DNA from 4 places in the Levilactobacillus yiduensis genome. Region 4 is predicted to be linked to each of the others. Evidence: riboswitches for the same ligand, from Rfam matches in the RefSeq annotation. Region 4 holds a riboswitch; each other region holds the start of a gene.

Region 1 (4,184 bases), on a different contig from region 4:
GTAACTAACTTGTTGGGGACGTAACGTTCGCGTAATCCACCACTTCTTGCCATAATCAGTTGGGGCGTTAATCAATCTGAAATTGAACCGGCAACACGGGTGGTACTGGCCGCCTTACCGTTCGCTAGAGATGAGCTGGAACGCTGAGGGTGGACGGCCCAAGCCAAAAATCGGTCTTGGACCTCAAGTTGGAGCAGATAACCCACGTCTCCAACTTGCCAGTTTTCTAACCAGCAAGCTGCTAAAAAAACTCCCACAGCTGAACTCATCTCTAGCGAACTCCCGGCTACACAGAAAACAGTCAGCTTCATTGCTGATAGCCCGGTATTCGTCTCACCACTATCACACTAGCCAAGTATCTGCCAATTTTCCCTAAGCACAAAAATGCCAGGACCTTACTTTCGCCCTGACATTCCGCGTTTACCGATTCAATTGACCTGTTTCACGTGCACTGCTGCTGAACGGGTTATCACCCGCCCTTTAATTGGGGGCGTTCCCCATAGCAGAACTAGTTGCTCATACTACTCAGCCGGTAAGCATGTTCCATCAACGACCGCGTCTCCGTGAACTCGTTGATGTCATGCAAAACCACTGTGATGACGCGGTGTTTGCCCGTCTTGTGGCCGGTACCCACGAAGCAGTAGCCCGCGCTTGGCGTGTAGCCCGTCTTCAAGCCGTCGACCTTCAAAGAAGCGCGGTAGTATTTGCGCCCCTTCAAGAGGTTGTTGTAGTTGTGACAAACTTGGCCGTTCACCTTCATCGAGCCAATCTTGCCGTCCTTTAAGACGCGGGGATAGGCCGTTATCAGGTGCCGCGCCATCAACGCCACGTCCTTGGCGGAGACCTTGTTGGTGTTGGCCTTGCCATAAGCATAGCCGAAGCGCCGCAGGTCACTATTTTCCAGACCCGATGCCGAGACAAAGTGGGCCCTGCCCAGTTTCCAAGACTTGGCTTGGGCGTTCATCTTCCGGACAAACTTGCTATTACTGCCGCTGACCCATTTGCCCAGGGCAATCGCGGCGTTGTTCGATGAATCCAGGAAGGCCGCGTAATACAGCTGTTTAACAGTGTAGCGGTGATTTAATTTAAAATGAAAACCGCCACAATCGGCGCTCCGACTCATCGACACCAATCCGCGGCTGGTAATCTTGACCTTGTGATTCCAGCGACTCTTCTTGCCATCGATTTTCTTCAGTGTCAGGTACAATGTCATGATTTTAGTGACGGAAGCGATGGGCCGCGCGGTGTTGGCGTGCTTGGACCAGACGACCTTCCCCGTCTTGGCGTCCATGGCGACCGCCGCCTTGGCCTTGGTCAAGACAAATGGTGCCTTGCCCTTCTTCAGGTAGCCGTGCCAAATCCAGCCCTTCACACTGTGCTTACTATTCTGCACGTACAGGTAAATACCGGTGGACTTGCCGTGTTTCAGCGTGGCCTGCTTGGTGGCGTACCACGTGGTGTGGGGATGGGTCGTTAAGCTGCTGACCTTTTTGGTGTGCGCTTTATTGTAGATGGCCCCGCTACTGTGTTTCTTGTGATAGGCCGTCTTCTTGATTTTCTTAGTGCTAACGGTGTGATAAGCCGCAGCTTCGGCGGGCACCGTGGTTGTGGCCGTACCGCCCAGCGCGACCAGCATGCCAACTGCCATGGCCCAGTGACTGAGATGTAAATTTCTCATAAATTCAATACTTCCTATCCTTTAATAATTAATCTAACTAACTATATAGAATAGCACGCCTCCCCTAACCACGATAGCCACGTTCACCGCTTTAGATGTCTTCGGCTGGCTTTGTAACTGAATTGTAAAAAACGTTTCCATCCTGAACAACTCAATGACTGGCCACAATAATTTCCAGTCACGGTTGCATTTACCCGCTAAATTGGTTACGCTAAGGGTAATCAAATACGACTGGGGTGCCTCGCGGCTGAGATCAAACCCATTGAACCTGCTCTGGTTAACACCAGCGAAGGGAATGCGTACTTTTGTGCTATCAATGAACCCCTACTAAGTAACTTTAGTGGGGGATTTTTTATTCGTTGGGCACCCCCGTCAATACTCTCATAGGAGGCTTCATTTTATGAAAAGTTGGCATATCCGCGATATTATTCTGGTAACGATTCTCGCAATTTTTATGGGTGTTATTTTCTGGATCATTAATCCTGTCTACACGATTCTAGCGGCCGCACTGGCCCCGTTTGGACTGCAACCCTTGGCAAATGAAATTCTACTAGGTATCTGGGTCATGGCTGGCCCTTTGGCCGGATTCATCATCCGGATTCCTGGGTCCGCCACACTTGGCGAGTTCCTAGGTGCTGTGGTTGAAATGTTTCTAGGCGGCATCTGGGGAGCCAGCACCTTAATTTCTGGTGCGGTTCAAGGGATTGGCGCCGAGATTGGCTTCGCCGCCACTGGCTACAAGCGTTACAACTGGGCCAGTCTATCCATCAGTTGCCTGACGACCGCCATTGTGACCTTTGCTTGGGACCTGTTCCGGAGTGGTTACGCTGCTTATCATCCCGGCTTCTTGATTCTCTTGTTCGTGGTTCGTTGTGCTTCCGTCTTCCTCTTCGGTGGCGTGCTGACCAAGCTGATCACCAACCTGCTGGCCCGCGCCCACGTCTTACCTAACGTCAGCACTAAGTAGCTTGAGACTGCTGCCGCCTGCCGTTACGTGAAATTCTAGGCTGGAACGCTGGGGGAGGACGGTCCGAGCCAAAGAACGGTCTCGGACCTTGCTTTGAGCCGAAAATCACGTCTCAAAGTCACCAATTTAGCGGCAAAAATCGCCCCTAAATTCCCCGGCTGAGCCCAGATTTCACTTCACTCTCGGCTACGATTGGTAGCTATACGCTGTCCCAAGCCAACTGTAAAGCCAGACAACACTAAGGACCAAACGAATTGTCGTTTAGTAATCACCTCAGTAGACAAGAGTCTACCCGCTCGCACCAGATTACTCGCACAACTGGCGATGGTCGTTGGCACCGTTTTTCAGCCAATGCCCATCACCACGCAATTGAAACCGCTAACGTAAACAATCTATGTATTACCCTTATTTTTACCAACCCTGTTTCACATTGGAGGAATTTTCGTGGCCACTGTAACCGTTCATGCACTTACATTTACCTATCCCAAACGCACGCAGCCGGTCTTGGATGACCTCGACGTGACCTTTCCCAGCGGCAAATTTTCCCTGCTGACCGGGGTGTCCGGTGGTGGGAAGTCCACCTTACTCAAGCTGATTGCGGGACTCACCCCACTCCCCGACGCCGGAGCCATCACCTTTGATGGCCAGCCGTTGGCGCAGATTGCGCCGGCAAAACGTGCCGCGACCGTTGCCATGCTCTTCCAAGAACCCAGCACGCAGTTCACCATGGACACCGTGGTCAACGAGCTACGGTTCGCTCTGGAAAATCAGCAGGTCGATCCCGCGGCCATCCCCGCTAAGGTCACGGCTGCGCTGGACTTCATCGGCATCACCGACCTCCGCGACCGCCAGCTGATGCAACTCTCCGGCGGCGAACAACAGAAGGTCGCGCTGGCCATCATCGTTGCCATGGACAGCGACGTCATCTTGCTAGACGAACCCTTCGCTAGCATCGACCCGCCCACTCGGCTGGCCCTGCTGGAAAAGCTGGTCACGTTGTGTACGCAACGCGGCAAGACCATCATTTTGGCCGACCACGATCTGAGTAATTACGACCGCTGGGTGGACCACTTGGCCGTGTTGGACACGGGTAAACTGACCCTGTTGTCGCCCGCTGCCACCCAGGCTCGCTTTGCCGCCTTTACCCCCGACAAGCTCCGGCTGACCCACGTGGCCTTGCCCGCAGACGACCTCACCGTCAGCCTGCAGGGGACGCAACTGGCCCTGGGGCACGCGCAACGCCAGTTATTACAGCCACAGGATCTGTCGTTGTTTGCTCACCAAGCGACCCTGATCACTGGCCCTAACGGCAGTGGCAAATCCACGCTGTTTCGTGCCCTGGTACGGCTGGGCAACTACCAAGGCCGCATCACCTACGATGGACAAGACATTCACAAGCTCTCTCGGAAACGGTACGCGCGGCAGGTCGGCCTGATGTTCCAGTCGGCCAGCGCCCAATTTCTCAACGTGACCGTGGCCGAGGAACTGGCGTTGTCACAGAAGTTCGGCAACCAGACCTACTTCACACCGGAACGGGTG
Region 2 (4,184 bases), on a different contig from region 4:
ATGCGGTCCGACAGGTAAATGGCCTCCTCAATATCGTGAGTGACCAGCAGGGTGGTCTTTTGAAGCGCCGCCGGCAGGCTCAATAGCCAGTCTTGCATCAAGCCCCGCGTCATGGCGTCCAGTGCGCCGAACGGCTCGTCTAACAAGCGGTAGTCCGCCGGGTTCAACATGGTCCGCAACAGGGCGACCCGTTGCCGCATGCCACCAGATAACTGATGGGGCAGAAAATGGCGGTAGTCCACCAGGCCAAACAGCGTCAACAGTTCCGTCACGCGGTCGTGGTCGATAGGGAGATGATTGATGCGCTGGTACAACGTGATATTTTGGTCCACGTCATACCAGGGCAACAACATGTCCGTTTGCGGCAGGTAACTGAACGTGGTGTTCAACCCAGTAATGGGCTGGTTTGCCACGGTTAGCGTTCCCGCGGTCGGCGTCAATAAGCCCGTCAATAATTTCAAGAGGGTCGACTTGCCGGCGCCGCTGGGTGCAATCAGCGAAACGAAGCTGTTGTCCGCAATCGTGGCGGTCACGTCGCGTAAGATCTCTAAGTCGTCTAGCGTAAGGGCAACGTGTTCAAGCGTGATGGTCATGGCTAGTCACCGACGTATTGGTTGGTGTAGAGCGTCTTGGCGGGGATGGCCTTCTTGATCAGGCCATATTCTTTCATGAAGCCCGTGTAGTTGTCCCAAACTTTGGCATCCATTTGGCCCCATTTCGTAGCGTTATCCGTGTAGTTGGCGGACAGGAAGGCTTGCGAGTCCTCTAAGAAACTGAGGTCACTGTCCTTGGCGTACTTGTGCAGGATTTGTGCGTCAGCCTTGGGATGAGCGATGGCATCTTGGTAGCCCTTCTTCGTGGCCGCCATAAAGGCTTTGACGATCTTGTCATTCTTTTGTAGCTGGGTGTTGTTCGTGATGATGACCGGTGTGTAGTAGTCTAGCCGCTTGTCCAACTTGCGTAGTGGCATGTAATTGACCTTGATACCGTCATTTTTGGCGCGAATCACGTCCCAGCCTTGGAACCACCACTGAATGTCGTTTTTCTTTCCCAGACTCTTGGGACCGTCGCCAGTCGCGCCCACAATCTTCAGGGATTTCGGATTAACGCCAGCGTTACGCATGACGGCTTTCAGTACGGCCTCTTCACTCGGTGTTTGCCAGCCGGCGTAGGTCTTGTTCGCGAAGTCCTTGGGTGAGGTGATGCCACTGTTGGCCTTGGAGACGAAGCCGGACGTGTTGTGCTTTAAAATCGTCCCAATCGCCTTGACTGGAATATTCTTACCGTCGGCGTGGGCGTAAGTCACATCTTCTTGGTAGCTCACGCCAAATTGGGCCTTGTTGGCGCCGACCATTCCAATGCTAGTCGCGTTGTCACCGGGCTCGATGATTTTCACGTTCAGACCGGCATCCTTGAAATAGCCCTTGTCCTTGGCCACGTACAGACCGGTGTGGTTGGTATTGGGGACGTAATCTAACACGATGGAAATGTTGGTCAATTTCTTAGCTGATTTGGAATTAGCGGCCTTGTCTTGGCTGTTGCCACAGGCCGTAAGCGATAGCAGTACAGGAACGAGAAGCCAGAGCTTGGATAATTTCATGATTTTCTCCCTTGGATTAATAGGCGATAGTAGCCTTTTTGTAGGACTTGCGTGACCCCATTGAGGGCCAGGCTTAATATGATGACGCAGAAAATGGCGGCGAAGACCTTGTCGATTTGGTAGCCGTTCTTCACCCGAATCATGTAGTAGCCCAGGCCGGCTTCGGCACTGAGCCATTCTCCGATGATGGCGCCGCTGACGCAATATGTGGCGGCAATGCGTAGGCCAGCGAAGAAGCCTTGCATGCCTTGGGGAATCTTGAGAATGCGATAGACCTGCCAGCTCTTGGCGCCCATGGTCTGCAAGAAGCGAATCTGTTCGGTTGAGACCTTCCCCAGCGCCTCCGAAAATGCCACGATAATGGGAAAATAGCTCATCAAGATGACTAGAATGATCTTGGGCGTGATGCCAAAGCCAAACCACAGGCTCAGTAGCGGGCCCAGAACCATCACGGGGAGCGTCTGTGAGATGACCAGCAGTGGGTAAAATGATTGGTGGACTAGTTGCCAGCGATCCATGACCAGCGCCGTCACGAAGGCCAGGGCGCAGGCAATCCCCAGGCCAATCAGTGATTCGTAAAGCGTGACCCAGGAGTTGGCTAGTAATCCGCCAGCATCAACTTGAAGCGCCTGCATGACGGCAACGGGACTGGGCAAAATGAACGCTGGCGCTTGAAAGAGCGTCACGGCGAGTTGCCAAGTCACGAGGAGAATCACGAGACTGCCTAAGGGATAGAGTTTACGTGCCATAACAGCCTCCTTTCTTGAACAAAAAAGCTTCATCTGGGGAGTCGTTGCCGCCAGATGAAGCATCCGTGCGTTCCTCCCTACGCCAGTATTAGCTGACAGGTTCAATGGGTCAAAGTTCACAACTTACTCTCGTGCCGTTTAACGGTATCCCCAGAAACTTTTTAAGTTGGATTTAGTATAGCATGGCGAAAAGCGGGGTACAACTTAATTTTCTAAAATTGTACGGGATTCTTCGAAATATGACTGGTAGTGCTGGATTTACAGGGATTCTCGCAGTTGGTGCACACAAATTTTCTTTTTATAATGATATTTATAAACGTCGATATATCAATAATTTTATAAAAATAACACCTATGAATAAATATCAATACTATGTGCAATTTATTTAAGGCTGTCGGCAAACGATTGAAGGATAAATCGATTATTATTGGCAAGCACACCAGTAGCCGAGAGTCCGCCCACCGCGCTCCGACCCATATTTGGCGGACGGTAGGTGGCCAGTCCCCGCTATGAGCCGCACCGCCACCAGACAATTCACACCAACACAGGTCGCACCTCTTAATTTACTCGCTAAGCTAACTGGGGCCTCAAGCACAGAAGTTGTCAGGAGTTATCGTAAAATAGACCCAAAGTCACGGGGCATAACGTGGCTTGGGAAATCTCAGCTTTGAGAGAAAATTAACGGACCATGTCAGACGACTACCATCAAATCGAGATGACAGGAGGTTCGAAAGCTGAGAGTAGGGGCTTCGTGTACGCGAGGCCTCTTTTTCTTGCGCAAGACCGTGTGATTGCGGTATACTACTAACACTTCAGCTAAAATGGCTGAATGCAAGGAGATGATCGACGATGATGGCATCGTTATTTGTACGGAAAAGTGCTGCTAGTTAGGGACACTTTTCTGCAAGACCTTTCAGAGAAGTGTCAGGTTTGAATCTGAAAGGAAAAAATAAACATGAAACCGACAATCACCGCCTACGAATATAGTTATATCAGACAACAGATCGACGCCTTAGTGAGCGCCTATCTTTCGGTAAATGACAAGCACATGCGCCGCGTCGTTCGGGATACGACACTGGAGCGCATCAAGCCCTTAGTGCCGCTGGCCGAACCAGCCGTGCAAGAATTCTTGACGCGCCTGCAGCCGGATCGGTTGACCCGTAAGGCCGCAGCTGAGATTGTGCCGTTGCTAGAACCCCTAGTGGTACCATTTCCGGAATTGTCGACCAAGCAGTTAAGCAAGCTATTTCGTAAGGTGAAGAAGCTCAAACAGCCGGAATGGGCGACTTTGAACTTACACCAGCTCACGTATCTGGGTTGGAACGACGGCGGTAACCAGAAGAAATACCTGGTGGCGCCGTATCAGGATCGGCTGATCGGCATTCAAGGCGACCTCGCCCCACAAGTGGTCAAGGGCGTCTGCAGCATTTGCCACACGATTGGCAACGTGTCGCTATTCGTCTCGACGACCAAGCGCTCGGGACTGGGAAGCTACACGCGTAACGGCAATTACATTTGCCGCGACAGTGCGCAATGCAACCGCCAGTTGACTGATCCCCAAGGCCTTGCCGACTTCATTGCGGTCGTGCGGCCGAAAAAATAAAGAGTGAATCGGGCCTCCCAACGACAACTGTCGTGACGGGGGCCTTTTTGAGCGGCAATGAGAAAGCGCTTCACCCTAAGAACTTGGTGAAATTTCCCTGAGTCGGCCGGGATTGACGATTAGATTTGTTATAATGAATCTTGCTTTGTGAATTTAAGAGTGAGAGGGAAATGACTATGTTACAAGCATTTGCAGAAATCAAGGTGGCGCGGTCATGACGCCACAACATCAT
Region 3 (4,184 bases), on a different contig from region 4:
CCTTGATGAACGGCGGCCATAGCCACGCGATACAGTGTTTGGTAGGCATCCGTTAGGTCAGCAAAATATTTATAAAACGCGCCACGGGCAATGCCAGCGGCTGAAACGATTCGCGCCACCTGGGCGTCGGCTAGGCTGTGTGCTGAAAATTCTTGTAGTAGGGCCGCCATCACGCGGTCTTTTTTCTCTGCATTTAAATGGTCAAATGTCTGGGTTGGCATGGGTTTTCGCTCCTTTTCGTTCCGAGAGTGACACGGTGTCACTTTAATCGATGCCTGTAGTTTAGCACGTGGGTGACACCGTGTCAACTTTTACTCAAAAGAAAAACCCGCCGACTATGCGACGAGTTTCGTTCAATCAGTAGCTAAGTGTTTCGGTTCACCGATGATCAGGTGGCCGGCAATCGCGATAAGTAAGAAGACGACCGCAACGCCACAGACGCCTAGCCAACCGGCGTGACTCCACGCCCAGGTGGCCGACAACGTGCCAATGGACCCACCTAAAAAGTAGCTGAACATGAAGACAGAGTTGTTACGGCTACTCTGCTGGCGATTCAAGGATTGGACGATGGCTTGGCAGGAGACTTGACTGAATTGGGTTCCCAGGTCCAGCAAGACGATGCCGATGATCAGACCGCCAATCCAGTGGCCAATCAGCCAAAAGATCACGAAGGCGACACCGGAAAAGAGCATCCCCAGCCCCACCGTCAACCGTGGGGAGCGTTGATCGACCATGGTCCCAATCACGGGAGCCGCCAAAACGCCGGCGATACCCAATAGTCCCAGCAACCCGGCAACGTTACTACCTAGATGGTATTGTGCCGCCAAGTAAAAGGCTAACGTGGACCAGAGCACGTTGGACATGCCAAACATGCAAAAGCCGTTGATGGCTGCCCCACGTAAAGGCCGCTGGGTCGCGAATAACTTGGGGAGCGTCCGAATGACCGGCCAGTATTTCAAATCCTGATGACCTCGTTCGTCATGGGGTAATTGAAAGTGAACGACGATCAGGAAGATCAGGTCGATGGCCGCTGCAACCAAGTAAATGTCTTGCCACGGCATGATGCTCCCTAGTAAACCACTGAAGGACCGTGACAACAAGATCCCCGTCAGTAGCCCACTGAGCACGATGCCCAGCACCTTGCCCCGCTGCAGGCCAGGGGCTAAATACCCGGCATAGGGGATGATGATCTGTGGTGCCACCGAGGTGATCCCCACCAGCGCCGTCGCCACGGCAAAGATGCCGGCGTTCGGCGCCCAATGGGCCAGTAATAAGGATCCAATCGACAGTACCATCATGAACTGAATCAGATGATAGCGGTCAAAAATATCTCCCAAGGGGACAATCAGTAACAGACCAAATGCATAACCCAGTTGTGTGACCATCGCCAGCATCCCAACGACGGCCTTAGACAAATTAAAGTCTGCGGCAATCAGGTTTTCAATCGGTTGAATAAAGTTCAGATTGGCGACGATGACCCCGGTCACCACCGCCATCAATAAAATGGTTTTCTTGGATAATGTTGCTTGCTCTTTCACTTCGCAAATCCCTCCTAACAAAAGTTTAGAACTTTTGCTAGAAAATGGCTACCACCATTCGTCGATGGTACCGGTTACGTGAAAAATTTGATATACTGGCACTATCGGAGGGGATTAATTTGCACAAATTACTAACAGGTACCATCCTGGCTTTAGGTCTGGCCATCGGCGTCAGCGGCACCACCACGGCGCAGGCAGCGAAATGGACCACGGGGACGCCTAAAGTCATGCGCGGCGTGTGGTACGCCAAGCCGCGGGTCCAACGAAAGGGCCACGACACGACCGTCACGAATAACGCCATGATTCTCACGCCCAAGTGGCTGTACGTCATGTACGACTACGGCAATCACGACTATGGCGGCAATCGCTTAGCCTACCGGAAAACCGGGAAGCAATATCGGCTGCGAGCCTATGATCGATTGGACAAGACCTGGTCTTACACCAAGCTGCAGCGGACCGGAAAAACCGTCACGCTACAAAAATATGGGACTAAACGAGCTGGTCACCGCTTCATCGCGCAAGCTGGTAAGTCCTATCAATTACAGTTTCAGACCAAGATGAGCGCGCATCTATTGGCAAAATAAACGAGAGCATCCTACGTGTACGTAACGGCAATCGCCGCTACGCACGCGTTTTTATTTGCCCTGCAATTTGTGCAACCGCGGTGCGATTACGGTTGGCCACATGGCCTTCAGTAACGCGTAGCCGATAATCACGCCGACCAGCGCACTCATAAAGAAGCTCGGCAGGAACAACCAGATTGCCCCCGTTGTCCCCATCAGCCAAGCCGCCACGGGATAGGCTACAAAGGCCCCTAAGATGCCAGACCCCACCAGCTCACCCAGCGCAGCGGCCAGTAACTTACCTGTTCGCTGGAACAGCCAGCCACTTAAAAAGGCCCCAATCATACTACCCGGAAAGGCCAAAACGGTCCCGGTTCCCATGATATTACGAATCACCGAGGTCAAGAAGGCCTGGGCCAAGGCCCACCACGGTCCCAGTAAGACCCCGCTTACGACATCGATCAAGTGTTGCACTGGCGCGACTTTGGCCACCCCAATGGCAAATGAAAAGGCACTCCCACCGATTACCGCTAAGGCCACCAACATGGCGGTCAGCGTCATCGGATAGACTTTCTTCGACATAATACCCACATCCCTACTTAGATTTACCAAAAAAGTCCCCGTTCCCCACGACGACGGCTTTCCTGATGACCCAGTAGACCGACCACTTTCCTACGCGAGTATGAACTCAACAGGTTCGAAGGGATTGGACTTGGTCCATCTCAGCCACACTGGCACCCCTAGTGTCTTTTTTAGTTGTGCCCAACTATACCGGGTCTGGCCGGCAATTGCAACTCATAATATGCTGTACTGATTCGCAGTTTATGCGATTATTCCGCCGAATTGTTTTCGGTCTGGTATACTAAGTGGCGGAGGGGATTCGATGATTAAAAAGATTGTTACCATCACGGCCGCCACACTGTTTTGCGGTCTTATTTTACCAGCCACGGCACACGCCAGTCGCTACACGATGGCCGACCACATCACGTTTCAGACCGGTCCGATGTACTACCACAACAAGAACAGCCAATCACATACCATTTGGAACTGGTCGCACTCACGCAAGCTACATAATCTCAAGAATTATCCGCACACGACCTGGGTCGTCAAACAAACGGCGCTGTTCATTCACGGCACCCATAAGGCCCGCTACTATTACGTGGTCAGCAAGAATAAGCGAACGGCTGGTTGGGTCTGGCACGGCTTCTTACAATCCGGGACTTACCGGCGCCAACAACTCACAACTGATGGGCTAAAATTGTCGTCGCAATTGACCAACGGCGATGACAGAACGTTGAAAAACTTCATGATCACTAAGCTCCAAAAAGATGGCTACGACTACAATAACCAGTTGGCCATGATGTTCGACTACTACCGGTCCAACGACCTGACACCGGCACAAATGTCTTACGCCGCTGTCATCAACCTGGTCCGCATCAAGGGTCTCGACCCTACGACCATCTCGGATGCCAGCCAGGACAACGTCTTACACCTGGCCAAATTGATCGATCCGAAGAAGGGCGACGCAACCTTAGAGACCACGGGGAAGGGTCAATTGGGTGTCCAACTGGTCCAAACGATTGAGCAGGCTCTGGACGCTCATCACGCCAAAACGTACCTCCTGGACGTGAAGCTGAGCGGCAGTCTGACTGCCGGCACGCCTCATTTACAATATACGTTATATATGAGCTAATTAACAAAATGATGACGACTTTTAACGGCCGCCATCATTTTTTATTGCCATTTTTATGGCTATTCACGCTAGGAACGCCAGGTAATCAAGCCCCTTTTCGTCAAATCGCTAACCCCAGAGACCAATTAACCCCCAACCAGGTTACTAGTTAACGCACCCCACAAACGGTTGACAGTCTGGTATACTGAACCAACCAGCTGTTCTCACCCCTAGCAGCTGGGTTCACTTGCTGGCTTGCTTATCTTGCTCAAACAGCGTCTGGGAATCTCTCCCGGACGCTGTCGTGTCTCTAAAATTCAATTAGCTTATGATGAATTGCATACCGTACCAGATCCACGTGAGAATTCAGTTCCAATTTGCGCATAATGCTGGCCTTATGGGCCTCAACCG
Region 4 (4,184 bases):
CTGCCAACAACGCCGCGCCCCCCTTGGCAATCATCACCGGGTCAACCGTCAATGGGCCGAATTGGTATTTCTTCAAATTTTCCACGACGCCATGCACGTGAGCCGCATCGGCCAGCATCCCCGTCTTGCAGGCCCGAATCTTCAGGTCGTCCGCCAAAGACGCGAATTGTTCGTCGATCAGCTTTTGCGGCAAGGCCATAAAGTCCTGCACGCCCAGTGTATTTTGCGCGGTTACCGCGACGATAACGGCCGTGGCGAAGACGTTGCGCTCCTGCATCGTCTTCAGGTCAGCCATCACGCCGGCCCCGCCACCGCTGTCCGTCCCAGCGATCGTTAAGGTTTGTGGAAATTCATTTGCCATGGTTACCCATCCCTTCTGGTTCTGTTGCATTTTTTGATAACTTTTAAATTGTGTAGAGCTGCTCGCCTACGGCTGCCAGGAGTTCCGCCTGCTATGGGGGACACCTTCAGCCTGAGAAGCGGGCTTCCGGTTCGCTTCAAAGCCTCGCCAAACCCGCGAGTCTTCGAAGTCGCCCCACGCTGTAGGCTGAGAAAAGACCTCAGCCAACACCGTCGACACAGCTGGCTCCACTCCTGGCCTCCTCCGGCTAATACTTGTGACATTCAGCAACCAAACGTCAGCCCATTGTCTGACCACCAGCGTTGCCGTCTCAAGTAGCCGTTGCAAGCGACCACCACCGGAGCTGTGAGTGGCGCGAAATCTAGGCTCAGCCGGGGAATTTGGCAGCGGTCTGAGCTGACAAATTGGTGACTTTGAGACAGTGGTTTTCTGGCTCAAAGCAAGCGCCGAGACCGCCCTTTGGCTCGGGGCGTCCTCCCCCAGCGTTCCAGCCTAGATTTCGCGCCGCGGCAGGCGGCCAGTTTCCACAATATGCGGAACCCCTGGCAGCCGCAGGCATCTGGTTTCCGCCATTTACACGGTAGGTGACCACCAGTCTTATTCGAAAGCGGCAATGCCTTCGATTTCGGCGACGGTGGCGGTTTGGAGCTTGTCGAGGAGCTTCATGATGAACGTGCCGGCACCCAGGTTTGGCGTGGCGTCTGCGACCAATTGACCGATGGCGGCGAAGACCAGACAAGCCGTTTGGGCCGCCTCGAAGTAGTCATCGGTGACTGCGCAGAAGGCCGCCACGATGCTGGATAGCATGTCACCCGAACCGACGTGGACCTGGAACAATTTCGTTCCGTTCAAGACCTTGACCACCCGTTCGCCGTCCGTGATGACGTCGGTGGGACCGGAGAGGATGACCACGCACTTTAATTTCTGCGCGCAAGCCTTGGCGATGGCCGCCAGATCCCCGGAACCTTCGCCGGCGTCGATGCCCTTCGCTTGCCAGTCGACACCGGCCAGCGCCGCGATTTCGCCCGCGTTACCCCGAATCACGTCGGGATGGAAATCAGCCAACAGGCCGGTCGCCATTTGCATCCGGTATTTGACCGCGCCAACCGCCACCGGGTCGATGACCAGTGGCCGGTGTTGGCGGTTCGCCGACTGACCCACCGCGCGGATCTGGGTGACCTGCGTGGCCGTGACAGCGCCCAGGTTCAGGCACACTGCCCCCGCCAAGCCAACCATTTCGTCCGCTTCGGCCACTTCCTCAGACATGATGGGCGACGCGCCAATCGCGTTGATACCGTTGGCCACGTCTTGGACGGTCACGAAATTAGAAACGTTAAAGACGATCGGGTTTTGCGCCCGCAATTCATCGAGCAAAGTCACTTTCATTGGTGAAATCCTCCCTTGTACTATCTAATTCAGGCCAGCCTACCAGGTATGTGCGCTCGCATTTCTAACAGCCACCTAACTAATTGCGCGGCTGGGACCATGTGAGCGCTTTACATTTGGACAAAATAAAAACGGGAACCGCCTCACGATCAGTGAACCGGTGGCCCGTTGTTGGTGCCACGACACGTTCCCTTCGCAAGTCTGAACTTGACAGGTTCCAAGGGATCACGGTCACCCGTATCTCAGCCCAATCGTGGACACCCCTAGTGTTCTGGTTAAGTTAAGTATAACAGGTTTTCCAGGCATGGCAATGATTCTCGGATTAGCGGGCAAACCGTTCAGCCGCCTCACCAATCACCTGCCACAGGTGGTCGATCATCTTGTCCGACAAGAACCGCCGGGCCACTAAGATCTGACTGCCAGAACCCGCGTGATACCGAGTCTTGGGCCGCCGTGACAGCGCCGCCCGGTCGACCAACCGCGCAATGACACGCGGCTTGCTGGAGAACTGCTTGACCACGGTCAAAATGGCTGCGGCGCGGTCAGCCGTTGGTTTGTACGGCCCCTGCCCCGAGGTCGTGCGTAAATGCTCGGCGGCAATGTCAGCCCACTCGGATTGAATGGCTCCCGGTTCAATGACGACCGTCTGAATGCCCAGCGGCTCAAGCTCCAGGCGCAGGGCGTCCGAGAGACCCTCCAGCGCAAATTTTGACGCCACGTACCAGCTGGCCAGCGGTTGGGCGACCTTGCCGTCTACGGACGTGATGTTGATGATGCGGCCGCTGTGTTGTTGGCGCATCATGGGCAACACGGACTGAATCAGCCGCGCGGCCCCAAAGAGGTTCACGTCAAATTGGTCGCGGGCCTGGTCCATCGGCACATCTTCTAGGGCCCCCATCAAACCATAACCAGCATTGTTGACCAAAATGTCGACCCGTCCCGTTTCACTAACGATGCGGTCCACCACATTTTCCACGCTAATCGGGTCGGTCACGTCTAGGGCTAACGTCGTGATGCCCAAGTCGTCTAGGTCATTCATACGACTGACCCGCCGCGCGCCCGCGTAAACGATGACGCCGTTGCGGTGCAGGCTCCGTGCAATGGCGTTGCCGATGCCAGACGAGGCTCCGGTGACCAGCGCTACTTTTCTATGTGTCATACATATCCCTCCCAATTCGGTTCTACTGTCTTGTCTAAAACGCTTTGTCTCTAGAATAGCGAATTCCCGTAAGCGATTGCAATTAATCTGGCAAATTAGTGCTAACGTCGTTGTCTATCCGCCGTAGCCGGCCCGGGACTCCCACCCTATGGGGAGCGCTTCCAGCCTGAGGAGCGGTCTTCCAGCTCATTTGTGAGCCTCACCAAACCCGTGAGTCTCCCAAACGTCCCGTGCCGTAAGACCGGAAACCCACCGGCCTAACGCCACCGACACAGGGTTCCGTCCCGGGCCGGCTACGGCTCACAACAACATCGCCCACTATTTACCAGCTAGCTGCTTACTGTGCGTCACCACCACGTTTCTTTCTGAGACTTGTCCTCACAGCTGGTGATTGTCGTTTAGCCTTGCCAGCCAGACGCAGAATCCCGTGACAAGGGTGTTAGGTCGGCGTCTTCTGCCGGCCTTACAGCCTGGGACGACTTTGAGATGGCCGGGTTTGGGACAGCTCAAAGCGAGGCCAAAGACCGCTCCTCAGGCTTTGACCGGTCCCCATGGGATGGCCGCGTCTGGCTGGCAAGGCGGAATAAACAGCTAAATCACCAGCTGTTTGCGGTCGTTGTAGAAGCCGCGGTAGGCCCAGTAGCACGCCAGCACCGAGCCAATGCTGGTGGCCGACATCAGCATGAACGTGACCATAATCTGATATTTGATGGCCCGCACCGGGTCGACGCCGGCAAAGATTAATCCGGACATCATCCCCGGCAGACTCACGATACCGACCGTCTTGGCAGAGTCGATCGTCGGCTGCATCCCCGTCTTGATACTGTCCCGTAAAATTTCCTTGGACGCATCCTTCAAATCCGCGCCCAACGCTAATTTTTCCAACACCGCCTGCCGTTCCTGCTTGAACTGGGCATTGAGGTTGCGGTAACACAGGCCAATGGCAACCATTGAATTGGACGCAATCATCCCGGAGATTGGAATCATTTGCGACGGGATGAATTTAATCGCGCCCGCCAGCATCAAAACGCCCAGGGTGACGCCTGTGCTAATGAGGATGGCACCAATGGAAATCGGCAGGGCCCGCGGAATACCGTTGCTTCGCTGTTTCGCGTTATACCCGGCGTTAAAAATAATAATTAAAATTAAAATCGTGGTCAGCCAGATATTATCGACGCGAAACACGTATTTCAACAGATACCCAACCACAAATAGCTGGACGACGGCCCGGATGACACCAATGATCATGTCGCGGTCGATGCCTAATTTTTCCTTCCA

What was found. Region 4 has a riboswitch for thiamine pyrophosphate ahead of thiM (hydroxyethylthiazole kinase). Riboswitches for the same ligand answer to the same signal wherever they lie in the genome.
Region 1: linked by a shared signal. The riboswitch ahead of NGM66_RS00135 (ECF transporter S component) and the one ahead of thiM (hydroxyethylthiazole kinase) in region 4 are both predicted to bind thiamine pyrophosphate.
Region 2: linked by a shared signal. The riboswitch ahead of NGM66_RS03520 (ABC transporter permease) and the one ahead of thiM (hydroxyethylthiazole kinase) in region 4 are both predicted to bind thiamine pyrophosphate.
Region 3: linked by a shared signal. The riboswitch ahead of thiW (energy coupling factor transporter S component ThiW) and the one ahead of thiM (hydroxyethylthiazole kinase) in region 4 are both predicted to bind thiamine pyrophosphate.

Annotation. Positions count from the first base shown of each region.
Region 1 is NZ_JAMXAZ010000001.1:23,876-28,059, forward strand. Features, by position in the region: gene NGM66_RS00130 (D-alanyl-D-alanine carboxypeptidase family protein) at 509-1,678, opposite strand; TPP riboswitch at 1,901-1,991, shown strand; gene NGM66_RS00135 (ECF transporter S component) at 2,079-2,645, shown strand; gene NGM66_RS00140 (ABC transporter ATP-binding protein) at 3,090-4,184, shown strand, end outside.
Region 2 is NZ_JAMXAZ010000004.1:54,636-58,819, reverse strand. Features, by position in the region: gene NGM66_RS03530 (ABC transporter ATP-binding protein) at 1-593, opposite strand, end outside; gene NGM66_RS03525 (ABC transporter substrate-binding protein) at 596-1,600, opposite strand; gene NGM66_RS03520 (ABC transporter permease) at 1,597-2,349, opposite strand; TPP riboswitch at 2,407-2,512, opposite strand; gene NGM66_RS03515 (FusB/FusC family EF-G-binding protein) at 3,305-3,952, shown strand; gene NGM66_RS03510 (DMT family transporter) at 4,167-4,184, shown strand, end outside.
Region 3 is NZ_JAMXAZ010000016.1:28,309-32,492, reverse strand. Features, by position in the region: gene NGM66_RS09540 (TetR/AcrR family transcriptional regulator) at 1-221, opposite strand, end outside; gene NGM66_RS09535 (MFS transporter) at 354-1,538, opposite strand; gene NGM66_RS09530 (hypothetical protein) at 1,583-2,122, shown strand; gene thiW (energy coupling factor transporter S component ThiW) at 2,174-2,683, opposite strand; TPP riboswitch at 2,754-2,853, opposite strand; gene NGM66_RS09520 (hypothetical protein) at 2,985-3,794, shown strand; gene NGM66_RS09515 (response regulator) at 4,084-4,184, opposite strand, start outside.
Region 4 is NZ_JAMXAZ010000017.1:36,346-40,529, reverse strand. Features, by position in the region: gene thiD (bifunctional hydroxymethylpyrimidine kinase/phosphomethylpyrimidine kinase) at 1-361, opposite strand, end outside; gene thiM (hydroxyethylthiazole kinase) at 959-1,747, opposite strand; TPP riboswitch at 1,918-2,022, opposite strand; gene NGM66_RS09855 (oxidoreductase) at 2,070-2,906, opposite strand; gene NGM66_RS09850 (ABC transporter permease) at 3,498-4,184, opposite strand, start outside.